Regions from separate parts of the Clostridium sp. LY3-2 genome, predicted to be linked through region 2. Evidence: predicted binding sites of a transcription regulator. Region 2 holds the regulator's gene; the other holds the start of a gene.

Region 1 (6,277 bases), on a different contig from region 2:
AAAAACAGGAAGAGTTATAAAATGTGTGGCAGAGGATGCATATGACAACATAATGGGAATGATGAAATGAAAAATTATAGGGCTATTTTCGTAATAGCCCTATAATTTTTTTATAAATTAGAAAAAATTTTTAATAAAATTTTGCCTAATTAAATTTTTAACTCAAAAAAATTAACAAGTTGTAACAAAAATATTGTATATATTTACAGGTACGTGTTATAATATATCTAAAATTACAAGAAATTTAATAAAGTTTAAATAGTATTAACAAAATTAAGTGAAAAAGAGGGAAGAACAGTATATGGAAATTTTATCTCTAGGAGAAAAAATAAAAAGAAAAAGAAAACAGTTAGATATGACTTTAAAAGACTTAGCTAAGGATAGAATTACTCCAGGACAAATAAGTTTAGTAGAGTCTGGAAGATCAAACCCTTCTATGGACCTATTAGAATACTTAGCGCAAAGTTTAGATATTACTGTTGAATATCTAATGGAGTCAGAAGAAAGTCAAGCAGAAAAGATTTGTATGTATTACGAACAAATAGCAGAGTCTTACGTGCTTGAAAAGAGTTTTATACAAGCGGATAAATACATAGAAAATGCTCTTTATTATGCTGAAATGTATAATTTAGAATATAAAAAAGCAAAAATTCTTTACTTAAGAGCAGATATTCACAAAAAGAAAGGTGAGCTGGCTTTAGCTCAGCAATACTTCCTTTCAGCAAATGTTATATTTATAAAAAATAACAAATTCAACGAGATAGTTAGAACTTTCTTAAACCTTGGAATTATTACGCTAGATTTAGAAGCGTATCATTCAGCTACAAGCTATTTAAAACAAGCTGAGAAGGTTTATATGGATAACAACTTAGGCGATGATTATCTTTTAGGAAAAATTTATTTTTATTTAGCTAAAAGTTACTATGAGGTAAATAAGGTAGGACGAGCTATGGACTATTCTTTCTTAGCTAAAGAAAAATTTGAACAAATAAACGATAAGGAAAATTATGCTAAAACTTTATTATCTTTATCAGAAGAATACAACAAAAGTGGTGATTTGGCTAAAGCTATTGAGTATTCAAAAAGAAGCTTAAAAATTTACAGAGAACTTAACGATTTTAGAACTATATCTAATATAGAAAATGATTTAGGAGAGTTTTTCTATAGCTTTGAGAATATTGAAGAATCATTTAAGCATTATCATTTAGCAAAAGAAATGAAAATGAAAAATAATGACGACAGTGTTATTTATACATTAATTAATATATGTAAAAACTATCTAAAGCTTAAAAATATTGAAAGTTGCAAAGAAGTTTTAGATGAGATTTACGAAATGCTTAGAGATGAGCAAAAAGAAGAATATATTGAATGTAATTTAGTTAAATTTAGAATGCATATCATTGAAGATAAGCTAAATGAAGCTGAGAATGTCTTAATGACAACTTACAGATATGCATATTCAAATGATTTATTCCAAAAAGCAGGTGAGTTAGCTATAACGTTAGGTAAATTCTACATTGATAACAAAAATGATGAAGATGCTGCTAAGTATTTAGATACTGGGGTAAACATATTTAAAGAAATTGGCATATTAAAAAACTAGAGTGGAATAGGTGATTTTAATGGAGATACTTTCAACTGGGGAAAAAATAAAACGTACAAGGATATACAAGGGAATAACTTTAAAGGAATTATGCGCAGATAGAATTTCTATTTCTAAAATGAGTTGCATAGAAAATGGAAAGGTAAAAGCTGATAAAGACATCTTAGAATATATTGCAGATAAATTAGCTGTAGATTATTCATATTTAGCAAAAGATGTTTATGAGCAAATAATTGAAAATATAGATATTATAGATAAGGGAAACTATAATACTACATTTGAGAATGATGTGAAATTGAATTTAGAGTACGCTTTAGATTATGGGTATGGTGACTTAGCATTTAAATTAATGCATAAATTATTTAATGGATACAAAATAAAGGGAAAATTAGAAGATATCTCAGATCTTATACCAGAATACTATAACCTATATGTGGAAGATAATACTATAGAAAAGACTATGACTTATTTTAAAGATATAGCAGAATATCTTTACGATAATTTAGAGTACAGGGAAGCTGGAACATACTACGGAAGATTATGTGAACTTTTAGAGAGGGAAAACTTAATTTCTGACGAAGAGTATGTTTACGTAAATTATAAAGAAGGAATGTGTTATCTTAAATCAAATAATCATGAAAAAGCATACAAGCACCTAAGTATAGCTAAAGAAAATATTGATAAAGTAACAAGTAATAAATTAAAAGGCTGTATTTATCATTATAATGATGTTCTAGATATACTTATGGGAAAAGATAATAAAGAATTACAAGATGCGGCTTTATCTTTCTATGGAGTAGATAGTATAGAAGCAATAGATGCAAGACTTGATTTTGCAACTTCTTACTTTACTATAAGAAAAGAAAAAGAAGCTATCGATTTAATAGATTTAAGTATAAATCTTTTAGAGGATAAAAATTCACTTGAAGCTGGAAAACTAATAATAAAATGTATAAAAATACTTATAAGTAATGGTAAATATGATATTGCAGAAAAAATATCAGATAGAGCTATAAACCTTGTTATAAGTTTAAATGACATAAAATTAATTGAACGCGGATACTATTTAAAAGGAATATTACTACAAAAAAAGGGGGAGTATAAAGAATCAGAACTATATATGAATCTTTCTTTAGACTCTTTAATAAAATGTGGTAATAAAAAAGAACTTTATAAAAGATATTTAGATATGGCTAATATGTATCATAAGCTTAATGATATTAAAGATTCGTTAAGATATTTTACTTTAGCTATGCAAACTAGAAACTAAAAAGTCTGAAAGGCTAGCACGATTGTGCTAGCCTTTTTATAATTTTCTTTTAAAAAGACATACTAAAAATGTGAACAAAAAACCAAGGTCAAATAAAGTATAAAATACGAGAAAAATGGAGAAAATAAAAGATAATTTATTTAAATCCTTAAATATAGTCTTAAATTTACTTTTACCTTCTTTGACTTTCAGCTTTTAAGAGATTATTATTTAATCAATAGATAAAAACGAAAAATGAGGTGAATTTAGATGAACATAGATAAAATGACTGTAAGGGTACAACAAGCATTAAACGATGCTAATTCATTAGCAGTAAGATTTAAAAACCAAGAGTTAGATGTAATTCATTTATTTGGAGCTCTAGTAGAACAGGAGGACGGATTGATTCCAAATCTACTAAATAAGATGGGGGTTCCAGTAAAAGGTTTAGTAAGCTCTATTGAAAACGCAATAGATAGACTTCCTAAAGTAAGTAGCAGTAATGGTGGCGCAGCACCAGTATATGCAAGTAGAAGAATCGAAGAAGTTTTAATGGAAGCTGAAAAAGTTTCTAAAAAATTTGAAGACTCATATATAAGCGTTGAACACGTTATGCTTGCTATTATGAAAGTTGATAATAAGGGAATGGTAGGAGAAATATTAAAAGCCTACAACATAAACAAAACAAACTTTATGGACGTATTAAAAGAAGTACGTGGAAGTCAAAGAGTAGAAACTCAAGACCCAGAAGGTACTTACGATGCTTTAGGTAAGTATGGTACAAACTTAAATAAATTAGTTAATGAGCATAAATTAGATCCAGTAATAGGAAGAGATGATGAAATCAGAAGAACAGTTAGAATTCTTTCAAGAAGAACTAAAAACAATCCAGTTTTAATAGGTGAACCTGGTGTTGGTAAAACTGCAATAGTTGAAGGATTAGCTCAAAGAATAGTAAATGGAGATGTTCCTGAAGGGTTAAAAGATAAAATAATATTCTCACTAGATATGGGTTCACTAATTGCAGGGGCTAAATATAGAGGAGAATTTGAAGAAAGATTAAAAGCTGTACTTAAAGAAGTACAATCAAGTGAAGGAAAGATAATTCTTTTCATAGATGAAATTCATACAATAGTTGGTGCAGGTAAAACTGATGGTGCTATGGATGCAGGTAACTTAATTAAGCCTTTACTTGCAAGAGGAGAATTACACTGCATTGGTGCAACAACATTTGATGAATATAGACAATATATAGAGAAAGATAAAGCTTTAGAAAGAAGATTCCAACCGGTTATAGTTGAAGAGCCTTCAGTAGAAGATGCTATATCAATTTTAAGAGGATTAAAAGAAAGATTTGAAATCCACCACGGTGTAAGAATTCACGATTCAGCTATAATAGCTGCAGCTAAATTATCAGATAGATACGTTCAAGATAGATATCTACCAGATAAAGCAATCGACTTAATAGATGAAGCTGGTGCTATGATAAGAACAGAAATAGATTCACTTCCTACTGAACTTGATACTGTAAGAAGAAAAAAATTCCAACTTGAAATAGAAAAAGAAGCTTTATCTAAAGAAAAAGATGAGTTTTCTAATAAGAGATTAAAAGAAGTTGAAAAGGAACTTGCAGAAGTTAAATTAAAAGATGATGAAATGTCTGCAAAATACGAAAAAGAAAAAGCTCATATAATTGAACTTAGAGATTTAAAAGAGCAATTAGACGAAGCTAAAGGAGATATTGAAAAATACGAAAGAGCTTACGACTACAATAAAGTTGCAGAGATTCAATATAGCTTAATTCCAGAAATAGAGAGAAAAATAAAAGAAAAAGAAGAAGAAGTTAAAGAAAATTCTAAAGGTGCTTTATTAAAAGAAGAAGTTACAGAAGAAGAAGTATCACAAGTTTTAGCTAGATGGACTGGTATTCCAGTAACTAGACTTTTAGAAGGAGAACGTGAAAAACTTTTAAGATTAGATAAAGAATTACAAGCTAGAGTTATAGGGCAAGATGAAGCTGTAGAATCTGTATCTAACGCTATCCTTAGAGCTAGAGCTGGACTTAAAGATGAAAATAAACCTATAGGTTCATTTATATTCTTAGGACCAACTGGTGTTGGTAAAACAGAACTTGCAAAAACTTTAGCTAGAACTTTATTTGATAGTGAAGATAGCATGATTAGAATTGATATGTCAGAGTATATGGAAAAACAATCTGTATCTAGATTAGTTGGACCTCCTCCAGGATATGTTGGATATGAAGAAGGCGGACAATTAACAGAAGCTGTTAGAAGGAATCCATATTCAGTATTATTATTTGATGAAATCGAAAAAGCTCATCCTGATGTATTTAATATGTTCCTTCAAATATTAGATGATGGTAGACTTACAGATAATAAAGGTAAAACTGTAGATTTTAAAAACACAATAATCATTATGACTTCAAATATAGGATCACAATATCTATTAGATGGTAACACTAAAGATGGAATTAGTGATTCAGCTAAAGAACTAGTAATGGGTGAAATGAAAGCAAGATTTAAACCAGAATTCTTAAATAGGGTTGACGACATAATTATGTTTAGACCTCTTACAGAAGAAGGAATAACTAAAATCATAGATATTTTCTTAAGAGATGTTGAAAGAAGATTAGAAGATAGAAACATTAAATTAAATATTACAGAAAGTGCAAAACATATCTTAGCTAAAGAAGGATATGATCCAGTTTATGGTGCTAGACCATTAAAAAGATATATCCAAAACACTTTAGAAAATAGCCTAGCTAGAAAATTAATAAAAGGTGAAATAGGATATGGTATGACTGTAAAAATTGATGGAGAAGGGGATAATATTACAATTACTCCTGAAAAATAATAGCATATAAATCATTTCAAAATATAAAAATATTAATAAGTAAAGGATAGAAATTTAATTTCTATCCTTTATTTAATATATAAAAGAGGTGATTTTATGGAGTATATTGTTCCTAAAAATAATTATTTAGCTGTTTTATCAAGTGGAAAAGGAAAAGGTTTTGTAGATTATGAGGAGGCTAAGGCTTATATAAACAGATATTTTATGGAAAATTTAAATAGGCAAGGAAGAAAAAATATATATGCAAATTATGATATGTATGAAGAAAAGTCTACTGAGGATATAGCTTTTGTTCTTGGGGCTGAAAATGATGGAGTAAGTATTTATATGATAGAAGATATAATAGACTACATAAGAGATATGGAAATTGCAACAATTGATGAAAAGGAAGAAATAATTTCAAAGCTTTTAAATGAAGAATGTAATATAGATATTTATACAGCTGGGATTAAAAGCATCTTAGAAAATATAAATCCAGTCTTTCTTTAAACTAAGTGAAAGAGTGAGGTAAATGTCAAAAAGTTAAAGTTAGCATACCTAATTACTTTTAA
Region 2 (6,277 bases):
AGCTTACAGTTCAAGCACAAAATGCACTTTTAAAAACTATAGAAGAACCACCAAATGGAGTTTTTATAATACTTTTAACAACAAACCTTGAAATAATATTAGAAACTATAAAATCAAGGTGTCAAATATACAAGCTTACACCATTAAACAAAGAAGAAATGCTAGAGGTCTTAAATAGAAGAACGGGAATAGAAGAAAATATAATTAAATCTGCATTAGCTTATGCACACGGTATTCCAGGAAGAGCAGAAAGATTTTTAGATGATGAATCTCTTGAAAAAATGAGAGATTTAATTTTACTTATGCTAAAAGACGTAAGTAAAAGAGATGTAGATTCGATATTAAAATATGAAAAAGAATTTTTAAAGTTTAAAGATGAGAAAGAAGAGTTATTAAGTGTAATAGAACTTTTTATAAGAGATATAATTTTATTTAAAGAATTAAATAATAATGATATGATAATAAATTCAGATAAGATATCTGAAATAGATGAATTAAATCAACTTATGTCTTATAAAAGATTAGAAGGAATGATAAAGTATATAAAAGAAGCTAGGGTAGGCTTTAAAAATAATACTAACTTTTCTATAAATATTGATATTATGCTTATGGGCTTTTTGGAGGTATAAAGTTATGTTAAAAGTAATAGGAGTGAGATTTAAAAAAGCAGGTAAAATATATTATTTTGCGCCTCAAGAATTAAACATAAACAAATTTGATTATGTTATTGTTGAGACGGCAAGAGGAATTGAATTTGGGCAATGCGTTGTCGGAGTTAAAGGAATAAATGAAGAAGAAATAATAGCCCCTCTTAAAAACGTATTAAGAGTAGCTGATAAAAATGATATTGAAAAGCACAAAGAAAATAAAGCTAAAGAATCAGAAGCTTTAAGAATTTGTGAGCAAAAAATATTAGAACATAAGTTAGATATGAAACTTATAGATGTAGAATACACTTTCGATAACAACAAAGTAATATTCTACTTCACAGCAGATGGAAGAGTAGACTTTAGAGAACTTGTAAAAGATTTAGCAACTATATTTAAAACAAGAATAGAATTAAGACAAATAGGTGTTAGAGATGAGGCTAAGATGATAGGTGGACTTGGACCTTGTGGAAGACCACTTTGCTGTTCTACTTTCCTTGGAGACTTCGCATCAGTTTCTATAAAAATGGCAAAAGAGCAAAACCTTTCACTTAACCCAACTAAAATCTCAGGTATTTGTGGAAGACTTATGTGTTGCTTAAACTATGAACAATCAACTTATGAAGATATTAGAAAGCGTCTTCCAAAGGTTGGATCTTTAGTTGATACTCCAGATGGAAACGGTGAAGTTATCCAAAATAACATAGTAAAAGAAAATGTAAAAGTTAGACTTAAAAGAGGCGAAGAAGAAATTCTTGAAATTTATAAAATAGAAGAAGTAGATCTAATAGAAGGAAGCTATGAAGATATAGTTGACGAAAAAGATGTTAGATTAGAAATAGAAAATCCTGAAGATAAGAAGTTAATAAAGCAACTTATTAAGGAGAAATAGGGGGAGGAATAATGAAGGCCTTACTAAGAGTAGCTGGACTAAACAGTTCAAACGACGTAAAAAAAATTCAAGGTGCAATAGCTAGTAATGCTGGAGTTATTGCAAGTGAATTAAATTTATCTAAAAAAGAAGTAGTAGTTATATTTAATGAATTATATTTAAAAGAAGACGACATAATAGATTCTATTGAAAATTTAGGGTATACAGTAATATAAGTTGCTACATATTTACTTTTAACTCTTTCAAAAAAAACTCAAGTATGATAAAATAAGGGTGGTTTTAATACCATAAAATTTAGGAGGTGTTTTAAATGGCATTTGTAATTCAAGATTCATGCGTAAGCTGTGGAGCATGCGCACCAGAATGTCCAGTTAATGCTATAAGTCAAGGAGATACTCAATTCGTAATAGACGCAGATACTTGCATCGATTGCGGAAACTGTGCTAATGTTTGTCCAGTAGGAGCACCAGTACAAGAGTAGTATATTACTTATAAAAAGAGATCGTTTTTTCTTAAAGAAAAAACGATCTTTTTTTTGCTTTATTTAGAATTAAAGGGTAGTATTATTACCTTTTCTTTATAAGAAATTAAATCTTCTTTTGTTAAATTTAAAGTTTGGTTTTGGATTTTGTATGCATCTTTCATAAGAAGTATAAAGGGCTGTATATCATCAAACAAAAAAGATAAATTACTTATTTTATAGTTCATAGGGATTATAACTTTAGGTGATAAAGTTTTGCAAAGTTTATAAGCCTCTGTTGAATTTAGATTTACATTACCACCTACAGGAATAAATAATACATCTAAGCCTTTTAAATCATCTAATAAATTAGAAGTTAAAGGGCATCCTAAATATCCTAAATGACAGATTTTAAAACCATCAATTTCAAAAACAAATATAGTGTTTTCTCCTCTCTTTGCACCAAAGAAATTATCACTATAAGTTTTAATTCCAATTATTTGCCCTATCTCTGAATCATATATTCCAGGTTCTTTAATTATTTTTGTATTAGGGTCAAACTCATCTAAGCATATGTAGTTTTTAGAGTAATCGCTAAATGTTATTACGTTTGGTGATAGTTCTTTTATGTTACAACTATGAAATTTATTTATAGGGTCTATTAGAAGTCTTTTTCCTATTTCTGTTTTAATTAGGAAAGTAGAATTTCCAAGCCAAGTTATATTCATTTATATAATACCTCTCTTTATAAATTAATATTATTATGCACATAGAATGGTTAAATTATCCTAATGTAATTTGACTAAACTTGAAAAATAATTAGAAAAGTATTAATATAGTGTTAATATCAAAGTAAGTCAAAAACAATTTTAAAAGAAGGTGCAAAAATGGCAAGATTGACAGATGTAATTGAAAAGTTCATCAAAGAGATGCTTAAAAATAAAGAAGATCATAAAATTTATATACAAAGAAATGAATTAGCAGACCAATTTAGGTGCGCTCCATCACAAATAAATTATGTGTTAACTACTAGATTTACCTATGCTAAAGGGTATGTTATAGAGAGTCGTAGAGGTGGCGGAGGCCACATTTTAATTAAAGAGGTTAGACACGTTGATTCAGAAAATAGAACTAAGCTTATAAAAGAATCTATAGGAGATAGCATTACATATCATAATGCAATTGCTCTAATAGATAATTTATTAGAAACAGAATTGATTAATAAAAAGGAATATGAACTCATAAAAATATCTATGAACGATAAAACATTAGCATCATCTGATAATAGAAATAGATTACGTTCTGATATATTAAAAGGAATGCTTATGGTAATAATCTCTTAAGGAGGTAATAATGCTTTGTGAAAAGTGTAGTAAAAATGAAGCAATAATCCATTTAGTTTGCATAAATGAAAGCGAAAAAGAAGGTATTTGGCTTTGTCATAAATGTGCAAAAGAAATGACAACAAAAGATATATCAGATATAACAAATGAAGATTTAAAGTTAAACGTAGATAGTTTATTAGATAAGTTTTTAGAACTTGTAGATAATACTAAAAAAGAAAATAAAGAAAATATCCTAAAATGCAATTCTTGTGGCCTAGAATTTGAAGAATTTGAAAAAAATCAAATTTTAGGTTGCGAAAATTGCTATCTAAACTTTAGAAAAAAACTCATTCCTAAAATAAAAAAGATACATTTCAGTAAAATTCATAAAGGTAAAATTCCAAAAAGTAAAATTAAAAAAGTAACATTCGAAAATAATTTAAAAAATTTAAATGAAATCCTTGAAGAAGCCGTTTTAAAAGAAGAATATGAAAATGCTGCAATTATAAGAGATAAGATAAAAGAAGTAATAAGTGATATAAAAAGGGAAGAAGAATGAAGGAATTAGATTATAGCTTAGTAGTTAGCAGCAGGCTTAGAATACTAAGAAATATAAGAGGTTATAAATTTCCTTTATTTTTAGAAAAAACAGAAGGAAGAGAACTTTTTAATAGGCTTCAAAATATTATAAATAAATACGTAAAAGATAGCGAAATCTACAGGCTTTGGGAGTACAACTTAGAGTATGAGAGCTATAAAGAAAAGAATTTAATTAATAGTAGTGTTAAAAAAAATAGAGATATTTCGGGAGTTATTATAGGCAAAAATGAAACTTTTACAGCAATGATAAATGAAAATGATCATTTAAGATTACAAATGGTAGAAAATGGATACAATATAGATGAAGCCTATAAAAATATAAGTGAACTAGATGACAAGATAGAAGAAGATATAGAGTATGCCTTTGATAGCGAACTTGGATTTATAACTTCAAAACTTGAAAATCTAGGTACCGGAATGAGAGCTGCTGTAATGATACATATACCTACAATAGTTTCTAAAGACCTTATATTTAATTTATCTAAAGAGTTAAATAGATTAGGGATTAGTATAAAAGGTATATATGGAAATACAGCAAATGCTTATGGAAACCTCTATCAAATAGCAAACTATATAAGTCTTGGTATGAGTGAAAAAGAGATTATTAAAAACCTTAAAGAAGCTATAAAAATAGTAGTAAGGAAAGAAAATAATCTAAGATATGAACTTTTAAACAAATCTTTCAAAGAAATTGAGGACAAAGTTTATAGGTCATATGGAATATTAAAATATTCAAGACTTTTAAATCAAATAGAGGTTTTAAACTTACTATCGGATATAAGACTTGGAGTTGAACTAGGCTTCTTAGATATAGAAAAATCAAAACTAAACAAGATAACTGTTTTATCTAGAAGTGCATTAATTAGAAAAGAATTAAAAAGAGATTTAGATTTTAAAGAATTAAATTATGAAAGAGCACGAGTAGTTAGAGAGTTACTTTAAGGTTTGATAATTTAAGGAGGTATTAGAGAAAAGTATATGGGACAAGAAAGATTTACAGAGAGATCACTTGAAGTATTAGAAAAAGCGAGAATTGAATCAAAAAGTTTAAAGCACGGTTATATAGGTACGGAGCATATTCTTATGGGAGTAATAAAAGAACAAGGGGAAGCTTCTAATATTCTATTTAACCACAGCGTGACTCTTTTAAGTGTAAAGGAGACTTTAAAGGGTATCCTTGGAGAAGGAGAAGATGATATAGAACTTTATTCTATAGCTAAAACTCCAAGGGCTAAATTTGTTTTAGAAGAAAGTCTTAATCAGGCTAAAAAATTTAATCATAAATATGCAAGTCCTGAACATATGCTTTTAGCTATTATTGAAGGAGAAGAAGGATTAGCATATTCTATTTTAAAGAATATATCTACAGGATTTGATAAGATTAAAGACGAGGTTATGGAATATTTATATAAATCAGAAGAAGAAGAGATAAGTTTTGAAGAAGAGGAAGAAGAATTAGATAGAAAAAATATAAAAACTCTTTTAAAATACGGTAGAAACTTAAACAAATTAGCTAAAGAAGGAAAACTTGACCCTGTTATAGGCAGAGAGGATGAAAATAGAAGACTTTTAGAAATTCTTTGTAGGAGAATAAAAAATAATCCATGTCTTATAGGAGAGCCAGGGGTAGGTAAGACTGCTGTAGTAGAGGGGTTAGTTCAAAGAATAGTTAAAGGTAACGTTCCAGAGATGTTAAAAAATAAGAGGATATTTTCTTTAGATTTAACTAGCTTAGTTGCAGGTGCAAAATACAGAGGTGAGTTTGAAGACAGACTTAAAAATGTAATGAATGAAATTAAGGAAAATGAAAATATAATAGTTTTTATAGATGAAATTCATAGCATTATAGGGGCAGGTGGTGCGGAAGGTGCTATTGATGCTTCAAATATATTAAAACCATCTCTTGCAAGAGGTGAAATACAATGTATCGGGGCAACTACTATAGATGAGTATAGAAAGCATATAGAAAAAGATGCTGCCCTTGAAAGAAGATTTCAACCTATAACCGTAGATGAACCTTCAAAATTAGAAACTTTAGAAATAATAAAAGGTTTAAAAGGTAAATATGAAGAGCATCATAACGTGATAATATCAACTGAAGCTATAAATGCAGCTGTAGAATTATCAGATAGGTATATAACAGATAGGTATATGCCAGATAAAGCAGTTGATTTAATAGATGAGGCTTCAGCAAAACTTAGAATAGATAGTATACAAGAGCCAGATTATATACTTAAATTAGAAGAAGATATAAAAGAATTAAAAAATGAAAAAATAGAGGCTGTTGAAAAGCAAGAATTCGAAAAAGCAGCTATGTTTAGAGATAGAGAAAAAGAATTAGAAAAGAAATTAT

The links. Region 2 encodes CtsR, which represses protease genes until heat stress. Its sites were predicted from a motif close to AAGGTCAANNAAGGTCAAAT; they were not measured.
Region 1: the regulator CtsR is predicted to act here: its motif matches at 3,043-3,062, upstream of clpB (ATP-dependent chaperone ClpB).

The regions. Positions count from the first base shown of each region.
Region 1 is NZ_JAMDLQ010000039.1:56,493-62,769, reverse strand. Features, by position in the region: gene M4I33_RS12620 (hypothetical protein) at 1-70, shown strand, start outside; gene M4I33_RS12615 (helix-turn-helix domain-containing protein) at 302-1,603, shown strand; gene M4I33_RS12610 (helix-turn-helix domain-containing protein) at 1,623-2,873, shown strand; gene clpB (ATP-dependent chaperone ClpB) at 3,123-5,726, shown strand; gene M4I33_RS12600 (hypothetical protein) at 5,823-6,215, shown strand.
Region 2 is NZ_JAMDLQ010000056.1:5,878-12,154, forward strand. Features, by position in the region: gene M4I33_RS15415 (DNA polymerase III subunit delta') at 1-629, shown strand, start outside; gene M4I33_RS15420 (stage 0 sporulation family protein) at 634-1,539, shown strand; gene M4I33_RS15425 (heavy-metal-associated domain-containing protein) at 1,551-1,754, shown strand; gene M4I33_RS15430 (DUF362 domain-containing protein) at 1,850-2,020, shown strand; gene M4I33_RS15435 (MBL fold metallo-hydrolase) at 2,080-2,727, opposite strand; gene M4I33_RS15440 (CtsR family transcriptional regulator) at 2,887-3,342, shown strand; gene M4I33_RS15445 (UvrB/UvrC motif-containing protein) at 3,353-3,883, shown strand; gene M4I33_RS15450 (ATP--guanido phosphotransferase) at 3,880-4,866, shown strand; gene M4I33_RS15455 (ATP-dependent Clp protease ATP-binding subunit) at 4,903-6,277, shown strand, end outside.